Nitrobacter winogradskyi Nb-255: one gene and its partner. The main gene of each other region encodes a partner of the protein of the gene in region 2 in a complex. Links are inferred from orthologs where the notes say so. Each region holds a gene or a part of one and is shown on either strand. Other genes may lie near its edges.

Region 1 (6,142 bases), 2.5 Mb from region 2 along the record:
TTTGACACGGTGATTGAGTTCATCGATGACGGCGGTCAACCGCCGCTCGAAGCCGATCCGAACCTGAATTTCCCGGCTCAGCCGCAAATTGTTATAGGCGACATATCCGAACAGGCCGCAAATGATGCTGGTCAGCGCAAGACCGATCGCGGCCACCACCGCGGCCAGTTTCTGCGCGCGATGCGAGGCGTTGGTTTTCGCGTAGTAGCCCAGCGACCAGTCCCTACCACCGAAGGTCACCGTCCGAAACACCGGCGGAGCGGGATCAGCCGTCTGTCCGGGACGCGAAGTGACATCACCGCTGTCGTCGGCGACCAATTCCAGAGCGGGGTTGCGCGGATCTTTCAGCACGACGGAAAACAGCGACAGTTCGTCGTTGGTCAGCATCAGCGACGCCAGCTTGTAGGAAAAGGTAATGAAGCCGGCCGCGGTCCCGCTATTCTCCTGGAACACCGGCGTTGCGATGACCAGCCCGATCGGCCCGTCCCTATCCATCAGATTGAGCGGATCGGACACGACGGAAGTCTTGGTCTGCATCGCTCGGGCGAACATCGGCCCCAGGATCGGATGCTGATCGAGCGAGCGGCCGGGGAATGCGGAGGTTTGCGCATTTTGCGGTTCGACATCCATGATCACGTCGATCGGCTTGTCGAGCGACGACAGATCACGCGAGGCGTCGTCAAAACTTCTGATCTGCGGATTTGGAAAGCCAGCGTTGGCGAGGGCATCACGAGCCTGCGGAAATTCGCCGGACTCAAGGCGCGCGACCCAGGCGGCGAGGACGAAATCGGTCTCAAAGGCATAGATGGAGGCTCGCAACGGGTGGAGCATGTTGGCCTGCATCGCCGAAGGTGACCGAAACAGCCCCGAGGCGACCCGCGCCAAAAGCTCCCGCTGGATGAGACGCTCCTGAACCAGGCTGGCATGAACGTCGATCGCGCGCGACAGCGCAATCCTGTCGATCGCCAGTTCCTGATCATGAGCCCGCCACGCCGCCAGACCGGAAAGAAAAATCCCGATGACTGCGACAAAGCCAATGACAAAACCCAGCCGAACCACGCGCCCTACCCGGAAATCACGAGAATAAAACCATTCGCAACACTGGCTGGCCTTACCATGAACAGCAGCGCCCCCGCGACGATGCACCACATCAATCGTGCCGCGCCAGCCTGGTTCCGCCACCAGGTACAAAAGCCGGGAACGATCGTTAACGGAGTCCGGCCAAGTGATCTTTCAGCGCACACGGATAAAAGATTCAGCCGCGAGCATTCGCCTGCGGCCATGCGCCGCTCATCGCGTTTTCGCGCGAAGCATGTCTTCAGGCTCGATTCGTAAGACCGGGGCCCGTTCGTGAAGAAAACGCGTCAGATCGATACGACAGAGCCTGACTCCTGCGTCCGTCAGAAGGGAAATGGCTGCTACCGCGAGGCCCCCTGGGACTCGAGCCTGGATCCTGTCGACGGCTGCTTCTACCTGGCGCAGCGGGATCAAGCCAGCAGCCGCGTATCGTCGTGCCCTGCCACCCGAACCGTCCGCACGGCGCCGGGCGTGTCTCCCGTCATTGCGACCGGCACGAAATGCTCGGTGCGGCCCTGCGTGCCGCTTTCGATCAGCACCCGGCGCGTCGCACCGACCTCCGCCGCAAGCCGCCGCCGCAGCGCGGCGCCCGCCGCCGCCCGTAACCGCCCGGCCCGATTCCTGACCACCTCAGCCGCGACCGGCGGCATCCGCGCCGCAGGCGTTCCCGGACGCGACGAATAGGGAAAGACATGCAGGAAGGTGAGATCACATTCGGCAACGAGATCCAGCGACCGCGCGAACATGTCATCGGTCTCGGTGGGAAAGCCGGCGATGATGTCGGCGCCGAAGGCTGTGTCCGGCCTCAACCGCCGCACCTGCGCGCAGAAATCGATGGCATCACGGCGCGCGTGCCGCCGCTTCATCCGCTTCAGGATCATGTCATCCCCGGATTGCAGCGACAGATGCAAATGCGGCATCAGCCGCTCCTCGTTCGCGATCGCGTCCATCAGATCGCGATCCACCTCGATCGAATCGATCGACGAGATGCGAAGCCGCCTCATCTCCGGCACCTGCCGCAAGATCTGCCTGACCAGCCCGCCCAGTCGCGGCCCGCCCGGAAGATCGGCGCCATAACTTGTGAGATCGACACCGGTCAGCACGATCTCGGCATAACCGGTTTCAGTGAGCACGCGAACCTGATCGACCACGGCGTCCATCGGCATCGAGCGCGAGTTGCCGCGTCCGAAGGGGATGATGCAGAAGGTGCAGCGATGATCGCAGCCGTTCTGCACCTGAACAAACGCGCGCGGCAGTCCGCCCTGAAAGCCATCGACGAGATGCGGCGCCATCTCGGTCACCGCCATGATGTCGGCGACCGCGATCTTCTTCTCCGCCGCGATCGTCACATCCGGCGCAGCGAAAGCGGCCCGCGCGGCGCGCCACGCTTCGCCCCGCATCTTCTCATCGTTGCCGATCACGCGATCGACCTCGGCCATCTGCGCGAACATCGCCGGCTCGATCTGCGCGGCGCATCCGGTGACGACGATGCGCGCATCGGGCCGCGCGCGCTTCAGGCGACGGATCGATTGCCGCGCCTGCGCCACCGCCTCATTGGTCACGGCGCAACTGTTGACGATGACGACATCCTCAAGGCCGGCCGCTTCCGCGTTGCGACGGATGACCTCGGATTCGAAGGCATTGAGCCGGCAGCCGAAAGTGATGACGTCGACCGGCATCAGGCCACCGACGCGAACAGCGCCGGATCGAAGGCGCCCTCATACTCGAATATGGCCGGACCGGTCATCAGCACATGATCGTCGCGCTCGCGCCATTCAATGGTCAGGCTGCCGCCGGGAAGCGTCATATGAACGATGCGCTCGACCCGCTTGAGCCGCGCCGCCGCCACCGCCGTCGCGCAGGCCGCCGAGCCGCAAGCCTTGGTCAGGCCCGCGCCGCGTTCCCAGGTCCGCATCGTGATGTGATCGCGATCGACGATATGGGCCAGCGTGATGTTGGCGCGCTCGGGAAACACCGGATGGTTCTCCAGCAGCGGCCCGAAACGGGCGAGATCGTAGGCATGGATGTCGTCAACCCAGAAGATGGCGTGGGGATTGCCCATGCTGACAACGGACGGCGAATGCAGCACGGGGGCGTCGATCGGCCCGACCTGGAGTTCGATATAGCGGGTATCGCGGAATTCCTCGGCCAGCGGAATATCCTTCCAGCCGAACTTCGGCGATCCCATGTCAACGCTGTAAAGACCGGGCGCGGAGCCTCGCCAGCAGTTCAAAAGCCCCGCGCGCGTCTCGAAGGTCAGCGCGGTCTTGTCTGTCGCCTCGAAGATCTGTCGCGCGACGCAGCGCATGCCGTTGCCGCACGCATTGGCTTCCGAACCATCGTTATTGTAGATCCGAACGAAGGCTTCGGTGCCCGGAGTGCGCGGGGGCTGCAGAACCATCAACTGATCATAGGGCACGCCGCCGGGCGATGCGACAGCACGAGCCTCCCCGGCCGTGACCGTGGCAGGATTGTCGCGAAGATCGACAACGACGATCTCGTTGCCGATGCCGTTCATCTTGCTGAAAGCGTGATTTGCGAGCACACTCATCGGTTCCAGTTTCCGGATCAACCCCCGGCTCCATCTCACCCGCGTTATATGGTGGCGCACGGTTGTTGACCAGCGCCACAACTCCCGTGATCAATTCACGCAAGTCCGCCGCAAGCGCCCCATGCCCGCCACGATGCGGCATGACATATCGGTCTTGTTCTGTCATGGGACGAACGCCAGAGTCGCGTATTCAGCACCTTCATCCCTCCACCTGCACCAGCGGCCAAGGACCGGGTCTCGCGGACATCGGTCAGCACGACCAGGGAGACCCTCCTCGATGAACCGCCTTCGCTTCTTTTTCCCCCTCGGGATAGCCGCCATATCGGGGGTCATGCTGCTGGGGCTATCCGCCTTGCTGGCCGAAACGCCGCCTGCGACGCCTCCCGGCGCGACGGCGCCCGCTGCCGAGGCTCCGCCAGCCGCGCCGGCCCCGCCCGGAACGACCGCCCCCGCCACGCCGACTCCGCCCCCGGCCGAGGTGCAGACACCGGAAAACCCGACCGCGGAAGCCCCCAAGCCGCCGGCGACCGCACCCGTGCAAACGGCCGACCCCTTCGGCGAGGAACACACCCTGACCCCGAAGACCGTCCTGTCACTGCGAAACACCGCCACCTGGGACACCGCCTTCGAAACGCTGATCGATTCGTTCAAGTCGCTCGCGGCCCTGCTGGACAAGCGGGGCGTCAAGCCCGCCGGCAACATGATGATCGTCTATACCTCGACGGACGATAACGGCTTCTCGTTTCTGGCCGAAATCCCGGTCGATCAGGAGATCAAGGACCTGCCCAAGAACATGAGCATGGGTAAATCACCGGAGGGCAAGGCGCTGAAGTTTGTACATCGCGGCTCCTATGACAACATGGACAACACCTATGAGGCGATCACAAACACCCTCGACGACAGGAAGCTTGAAGCCAAGGATACCTTCATCGAGGAATATACGACCGATCCCCTGAAGACCGAGGAAGACAGCCTGGTCATCGATGTCTATGTCCCGCTGAAATGAGAACCGTCATGCAGAACCGGATCCCGCTCGCCATCGCCATCGCCATCGCCACCACCACCGCCTTGATCCCGCTGGCCGCGCAAGCCGATACGCCGCCGCCAATGATCTCGGTAACCGGCGAGGCCACGATCTCCACGCCGCCTGACCTTGCCCAGATCGAAGCAGGCGTCACGACCGACGCCAAGACGGCGCGCGAAGCGTCCGAAGCCAACAATGCCGCCATGAGCAAGGTGCTGGCCGCGCTGAAAAGCGCCGGCATCCCCGAGAAGGACTTTCAGACGTCGCGGCTATCGCTGCAGCCGCAATATACCAATCCGAATCGCTCAAGCCCCAGCGTCCTCTCCGGCTACCGCGCCACCAACCGGGTCGCCGTCAAGCTGCGCGACATCAGCAAACTCGCCGGGGTGATCGATACGGTGACCGCCGCCGGCGCCAACGACATCGGCGGCATCAATTTCGCGGTCTCCAACGCATCGAAGCTGCTCGACGACGCCCGCGCCGAGGCGGTCGCCGACGCGCGGCGCAAGGCTGAAATCTACGCCAAGGCGGCAGGCGTCTCGCTCGGCGCGCCGCTCAGCATTTCGGAGCACGGGAGCTCTGCGCCGGTCATGTATCGCCGCGCCGCGATGCCGATGGCCGCGGAGGCCGCCATCGCGCCCGGCGAGGAAACGCTTCGCGTGACGGTCGGCATCTCCTGGGAGATCAAGGCCGCGCCATAAAGCGCGGCCCGCCGATCGGCTTGACTCGGGCGGGCCAGTGCCTGTAAATCCGCCCGAATTCTCGAAAAGACTTCTTTTCGACCCGCCGACCGGCCGCAGGGGCCGGAGGTCAACGCCCGACAGCGCTGTGCGCCCTCGGGCGCAAACGTGTTTTGGGTTTAGGTCTCACGGACCCTCGGAAGACAGGAACGGCTCATGTTCGACAATCTGTCGGAACGGCTCGGCGGCATTCTCGATCGGCTGACGCGGCGCGGCGCGCTGACGGAAGCCGATGTCGACGCCGCCATGCGCGAGGTTCGCCGGGCGCTGCTGGAAGCCGACGTCTCGCTCGACGTGGTGCGCAGCTTTACCGACAAGGTCCGCGAACAGGCGATCGGCGCCACCGTCGTCAAATCCGTGACGCCGGGCCAGATGGTGGTGAAGATCGTTCATGACGAACTGATCGCCACGCTCGGCTCCGACGGACAGACCATCGAACTCAACGCCGTGCCGCCGGTCATCATCATGATGGTCGGCCTGCAGGGCTCGGGCAAGACCACCACGACCGCGAAACTGGCGCGGCGGCTGACCGAGCGGGACAAGCGCAAGGTCCTGATGGCCTCGCTCGACATCTATCGTCCGGCAGCGATGGAGCAGCTCGCGGTGCTCGGGCGCGATCTGGACATCAAGACGCTGCCGATCGTCGCCGGGCAGAAACCGGAGCAGATCGCGCGCCGCGCGCTGGAGGCCGGTAAGCTCGGCGGCTACGACGTGGTGCTGCTCGACACCGCCGGCCGCACCACGCTCGAC
Region 2 (6,155 bases):
GGATCCCGGCCGGCTCAGTCCGGCTGTTGCCTTTGCGTCGGCCAAGGGCTTGCTGGCGCTTCCGGTCAACGGCACCAGGATCCGTGACTTCGGCGGTTCCGACGGCGCCGGCGGCATCGAAAAAGGCGTGTCCCTGGCCGCCCGTCCGGGGGCTCAGGTTACGACGCCGTGCGACGGCTGGGTGGTTTATGCCGGGCCGTTCCGCAGCTATGGACAACTCTTGATCCTCAATGCCGGGGGCGGGTATCATGTGCTGATCGCCGGCATGGAGCGTATTTCGGTTAACATCGGCCAGTTCGTGTTGACCGGGGAGCCGGTAGCGACGATGGGATCGACCTCCCGTGTCGCCTCGATTCTCGCGGCAAACGCTAGCCAGCCCGTTCTCTACATCGAGTTCCGTAAGGACGGCACTCCCATTGATCCAGGCCCGTGGTGGGCCGCTAACAGAGGCCAAAAGGTTCGCGGATGATGCGCAAGGTTTCCCTTATTGTTCTCAGCGCTGCCGCGGGTGCCGCGTTGACGCTGTTCGTGACGCAGCCGCGATCCGTGCTGATGGGATCGAGCGCGCGCGCCGCGACGTCGGATACCTATCGCCAGCTCAACCTGTTCGGCGACGTGTTCGAGCGTGTCCGCACCGATTACGTCGAAAAACCCGATGACAGCAAGCTGGTCGAATCGGCCATCAGCGGCATGCTCACGGGTCTCGATCCGCATTCGAGCTACATGGATGCAAAGAGCTTCCGCGACATGCAGGTCCAGACCCGCGGTGAATTCGGCGGCCTCGGCATCGAGGTGACGATGGAGGATGGCCTGGTCAAGGTGGTCTCGCCGATCGACGACACGCCGGCGTCAAAGGCGGGGATCCTCGCGAACGACATCATCACCAATCTCGACGACGAGGCGGTGCAGGGCCTGACCCTCAACCAGGCCGTCGACAAGATGCGCGGCCCGATCGGCACCAAGATCAAGCTGAAGATCATCCGTAAGGGACAAGATAATCCGATCGACGTGACGCTGGTGCGCGACAACATTCGTGTCCGCTCGGTTCGTTCGCGGACGGAGTCCGACGACATCGCCTATATCCGCATCACGACCTTCAACGAGCAGACCACCGAGGGACTGAAGAAGTCGGTTTCCGACCTCCAGAGCCAGATCGGTGACAAGCTCAAGGGGTATATCATCGATCTGCGAAACAACCCCGGCGGGTTGCTCGAGGAAGCCGTGACCGTTTCAGATGCCTTCCTCGATCGCGGCGAGATCGTGTCGACGCGCGGGCGCAACGCCGAGGAAACCCAGCGGCGCAGCGCGCATCCGGGTGACCTCGCCAAAGGCAAGCCGGTGATCATTCTGGTCAACGGCGGATCGGCATCCGCGTCGGAAATCGTCGCCGGCGCGTTGCAGGACCACAAGCGGGCGACCCTGATCGGCACCCGCTCGTTCGGCAAGGGCTCGGTGCAGACCATCATTCCCCTCGGCTCCGGCAATGGCGCGCTCCGGCTGACGACCGCGCGCTATTATACGCCCTCGGGCCGCTCGATTCAGGCCAAGGGCATCGTTCCGGATATCGAGGTGCTTCAGGATGTGCCCGATGAATTGAGGTCACGGACCGACACCAAGGGCGAGGCTTCGCTGCGGGGACACCTGCGAAACGGCAACGACGAGAAGACAGGCTCGCAATCCTACGTCCCGCCGGACGCCAAGAACGACAAGGCGCTCAAGATGGCCGGAGACCTTCTGCGCGGCGTCAAGATCAACGCCTCTTCGCCGCCCTCCAACAATAAAGCGGCGATCGAAAAGCCCGCGAACAAGGCGGCGAACTGATCCTTTGAAGGGGTGCGGTGTTTCGGAGCCGGGCGGCCTTTGGGGCCGCCCGGTTCGTTTGCGTGCCGGTTACTGCAAGTCGCCTGATCTCGCATTGCCGCATTTTGAAAGCGCCCATGGTATCCTCGATTGGGGATGATTCGAGGGGGCCATGACCGATACGACGGACGATCTCAGCACGCCGCTGGGACAGAACCCCGCGCCCAGGCGCCGCTTACGGCTTCCTTTCTCGCTGCCTCAGGCCACGGGATTGTTGTTGGGATCGATCCTCGTCGTCTTCCTGGGTTTTGTTTTCTTCAATCACGATCCTCTCGGCGGTGAACCCAAGGCGCGGGTGGCGATCCGGCAAGCCCCGGTCAGCGACGACAAGCCCACGGCCATCCGGCCGCCACCGCAACAGCCGGACAGCGCCGCCGTCACCGCTCCATCTGCCAACGGACAGAAGACCATCACCATCATCGACGGATCCAGCGGATCGCGTCAGGACGTCGTGGTTTCCGGTCCAGGTCCTGATGCTGCCGACGCCGGATCAGCGAAGGCGGTAGTGGGGGTCGATCAGCGTCTGTTGGAGAAGTCGCGTCATGGAATGATTCCCGTTGCCGCCGCCGACGGGCTGAAACCTTTCAAGGCTTATGCGGCGGGTACCGAGGCGGATCGCGCGAAGGCTGCGAAGATGCCGGTGGTCGCCATCGTGGTCGGCGGTCTCGGCGTCGGTGCGACGAAAACCACCGATGCGATCATGAAACTGCCGCCAGCCGTGACGCTCGCGTTTACACCCTATGGCTCCGATCCGGGCAGACTGGTGGCGCAGGCGCGCGCGCAGCGCCACGAAGTGCTGTTGCAGGTCCCTATGGAGCCTTATGATTATCCCGACAACGATCCCGGACCGCAGACCCTGCTGACGACACTTGGCGCGGAGCAGAATATCGATCGCCTGCACTGGCAACTGAGCCGCTTTCAAGGCTATGTCGGTTTGACCAATTTCATGGGCGCGCGTTTTGTCGCCGCGGCTGCGGTCATGCAGCCATTCATGCACGAGGCGGCCAGGCGCGGTCTCGGATATCTCGACGACGGCGCTGCGCCTCTGAGCGTCGCGGGTCGGCTTGCGGAAGGGCAGGCCATGCCGTTCGCCAGGGCCGACCTTATTGTTGACGCCGTTCCGACCTCGGTGGAGATCGACAAGGCGCTCGCAAGGCTTGAAGACTTGGCCATGAAACGAGGCGTCGCCATAGGCATGACATCGGCGCTTCCGGTATCCGTCGACCGAATTGGCGTCTGGATCAAGAGTCTCGAAAGCCGTGGCGTGATGCTTGTGCCGTTGACAACCGCGATGCTGAAATCAAAATCGACCTAAAGCTCCAGATTGGTTGCACGCGTTTTCTTCACACCGACCGGTATCCAATTCGCTTGAAAACGCTATAAGATCAGCATTCGTATCCGTCCCGTTCTCAGAGCGGTGGAGGCGCACGGGGCATTGATGGAATGACACGTTACGACGATCTACCCTATCGCACTTGCGTCGGCATGATGCTGATCAACGAGCGGGGGCTGGTTTTCGTCGGTCGCCGCGCGGGCGTTGAGCAGGTCGATGACAGCTACGTCTGGCAGATGCCGCAAGGCGGCGTCGATCCCGGCGAGGATACGTGGCTCGCAGCGAAACGCGAACTCTATGAGGAGACCAGCGTTCGTTCGATCGAGAAGCTTGCCGAAATCCCGGATTGGCTGACCTACGATATTCCGCGTGTCGTGGCCGGCCGGGCGTGGAAGGGCCGTTACCGCGGTCAGCGCCAGAAGTGGTATGCGGTGCGCTTCATCGGCGAGGACAACGAGATCAACATCGCGAACCCCGGCGACGGTCACAAGCCGGAATTTACGGCATGGCGCTGGGAGCCGATGCAGAATCTGACCGGGTTGATCATCCCGTTCAAGCGTCCGGTCTATGAGCGCGTGGTCAAGGAGTTCGCGAGCCTCGCGGGCGCTCAAGCCGGAACATAACCCCAGATTCGTTAGAGATTTTTCGCTCTGATAATCGGAAGCGGAACTCTCAGATCTTGATTTGACGTGTTTTCTTCAACTGCGAACCATTTCGCTTGAACCGAGATCACATCATGATCATGAATCGGCTCGAACTCATGACGAGGGTCGTTGAAGTCCACCCCGGATGTCCGGTGACTCGCATCAGTCCACCACGATCTTGACCCGGTTGCCGACCTTGACCTGGGCCCGAGGGTCGAGGCCGTTGAGGACGCGAAAGCGCTCGGCCGGATGATCGACGCCCGCCATGCGGTGCGACAGTGATTCCACGGTATCGCCCGGTTGCACGGTGATCACCTTGATACGCAGTGGTCGCGCGGCCTGAATCTCGCCCAGCGTCAAGCGGCGGAAGGAAGCGACCGTTTCGCGCGCGTTGCGTTCGCTTTCCGTAGTCTTGCGGCGGGCGGCGAAGATGAAGCGGTAAACATCGCTGCCGAAGCGCAAGGCATAGACGCGGAACTGCCATTCCTCCCCGCTGGCGACCGCCGATGCCGCGGGAAAGCCGTTGATGGTCAGTTCCTCGGTCGACGCCTTGTTGACGTTTTCCATCCACCCCGAATTGAGGTACTCGGTGAGTTTCTGTTCCGCCGGCACCCGGACCACATCAAAGCGCATGGCCTGACTGCCGCCCTCGCGAATGCCGATAACCGCCTGAGCCGTGTTGTCCAGCGTAAAGGCTTCCGGCGCTTGGAAGGTAAAGCCCAGCTTGGGGTGCAGGAAGCGCCGGCCACGCACGAATCCCTCACTAGGGTCCTCGCCGTAAACGATATTGTCGATCGCGTTGAGATAGGTCTCGCGGTCCCGTTCGCCTTGCGCGGGAGCACTGTACTGGCGCGCATTGGCCTGCGCGTTCTGGACACGCTCCGGCGTTGCGGGATGCGACGACAGGAAGTCCTGCGAGCGGGGGTCCAGCGACGGCTTGCCGGCCTTAAGCGCCGCATTGCGCTCCATTGCAGCAAGGAAGCGGGCCGCGCCAAAAGGATCGAAATGGGCGCGCGCCGAAATTCCGACGCCGATTCCGTCCGCCTCGAATTCCTGGGCACGCGAAAAGCTCGCCAGCGTCAGTTTGGATTTGGCGAGCGCCAACGCCGTCAGATCCGGGTCGGTTCCCATCTCGGTCACGACGTGGCTGACGAGGGCGGCCTGCCGCGCCTGGTCCTCGCGGATTGTCGCGTGCTTGGCGAGAACGTGCGCCATTTCGTGCGACAGCACCGAGGATAGTTCCGACGTATCGTTGGCCAGCGCGACCAGGCCGCGCGTCACGTAAAGCTGGCCGGTCGGCAGCGCGAAGGCGTTCACCGCGCCCGAATTGAGGATCGTCACCTTGTAGGTGAGGTCGGGCCGTTCCGACACCGCCACCAGCCGCTCGACCGTCCGGTTGATCAGTGCTTCAAGTTTCGGGTCGTCATAGGCGCCGCCATACGAGGCGAGGATGCGCTTATGCTCGTGTTCGGACTTCGGAGTAGGGGCCGCCGCCCGCGCGGGCTTCACCGATTTGGCGGATGATGGAGAGGCTGTCTGGAACCGGGTGATGTCACCGCATCCGCCGAGGGCGAGCGTCGCGCAGAGCAGCATGACAGGCGCCGCCGAAAGGCGGATCGCTTCTGTCCCGCGCCATACTGGGCTCGCCGTCATGGCTGCAACGTTCTCCCTAGGATCGAAAATTCTATTCCAGCATTCCCGATCTGTTCAGCAAAACCCGACGGCAAAATGCCGACATCCCACCGCCGCATCTTACCACGCCAGCGCAGCCCCCGTTCTAAAAGTTGATGCTGGCAGAACCCCGTGTCCTTTGTCTATCGCGTTTTCGAACGAAGCGAATACCGGTTTGCATGAAGAAAACGCGTCAAATCAAGATTATAGAGCCTCGCTTCTGATTCCATCAGAAGCGAAAGGGCTCTAGTCGTCCTCCGCATCGATCTGCCCAACGCGGAATACCTCGATCCGCGGTCCTCCGCGCCGTTCGACCCAGCCGCGGACGCGGACCCGCCGATGTTCGAAAGACCTCGGCGCGACACCTGCCGCCTTGAAAGACGGCATGATGCGTTTTGAAATAGTCGCGGCAAAGTCTCGTGTCCAGCGTGGGCCGAAGTTGAGATACAGGGTTCCGCCAGCCTGCCTGATAGACCGGACGTGACCTTCCACGATCGTAAACCGACCGATACGCGTCAAAATCTCATCCGGACGTTCGGCGCTTTTGATCACGGACGATTCCGCCCAGATTCCCAGACGGCCCTGCCGCGCGACCGTCTCAGCCGCCGCAAGCTCCGCCGCGCAAGCCTTGTTGGTGACGTCAGCGG

Evidence for each region.
Region 1: the proteins of NWI_RS02345 (region 2) and dapF are in contact, whole or in part, in a solved structure (PDB 5YGU), measured with the Escherichia coli proteins. The link is inferred for Nitrobacter winogradskyi Nb-255 from one-to-one orthologs.

Annotation. Positions count from the first base shown.
Region 1 is NC_007406.1:3,013,906-3,020,047, forward strand. The notes cover bases 1,693-4,597. They hold dapF (diaminopimelate epimerase), read right to left. Parts: upstream 3,629-4,597; coding sequence 2,756-3,628; downstream 1,693-2,755. Other genes in these bases: mtaB (tRNA (N(6)-L-threonylcarbamoyladenosine(37)-C(2))-methylthiotransferase MtaB), read right to left, coding at 1,693-2,756; NWI_RS18035 (GyrI-like domain-containing protein), read left to right, coding at 3,906-4,597. In the rest of the region: NWI_RS14400 (CHASE domain-containing protein), read right to left, coding at 1-1,059; more of mtaB, read right to left, coding at 1,488-1,692; more of NWI_RS18035, read left to right, coding at 4,598-4,634; NWI_RS14425 (SIMPL domain-containing protein), read left to right, coding at 4,631-5,353; ffh (signal recognition particle protein), read left to right, coding at 5,549-6,142. UniProt on the Escherichia coli protein: Involved in the succinylase branch of the L-lysine biosynthesis and in the biosynthesis of the pentapeptide incorporated in the peptidoglycan moiety. Catalyzes the stereoinversion of LL-2,6-diaminopimelate (L,L-DAP) to meso-diaminopimelate (meso-DAP).
Region 2 is NC_007406.1:504,790-510,944, forward strand. The notes cover bases 2,142-5,059. They hold NWI_RS02345 (RNA pyrophosphohydrolase), read left to right. Parts: upstream 2,142-3,303; coding sequence 3,304-3,816; downstream 3,817-5,059. Other genes in these bases: NWI_RS02340 (divergent polysaccharide deacetylase family protein), read left to right, coding at 2,142-3,175; NWI_RS02350 (M48 family metalloprotease), read right to left, coding at 4,000-5,059. In the rest of the region: NWI_RS02330 (murein hydrolase activator EnvC family protein), read left to right, coding at 1-469; NWI_RS02335 (S41 family peptidase), read left to right, coding at 466-1,821; more of NWI_RS02340, read left to right, coding at 1,973-2,141; more of NWI_RS02350, read right to left, coding at 5,060-5,490; NWI_RS02355 (thermonuclease family protein), read right to left, coding at 5,755-6,155. UniProt on the Escherichia coli protein: Master regulator of 5'-end-dependent mRNA decay.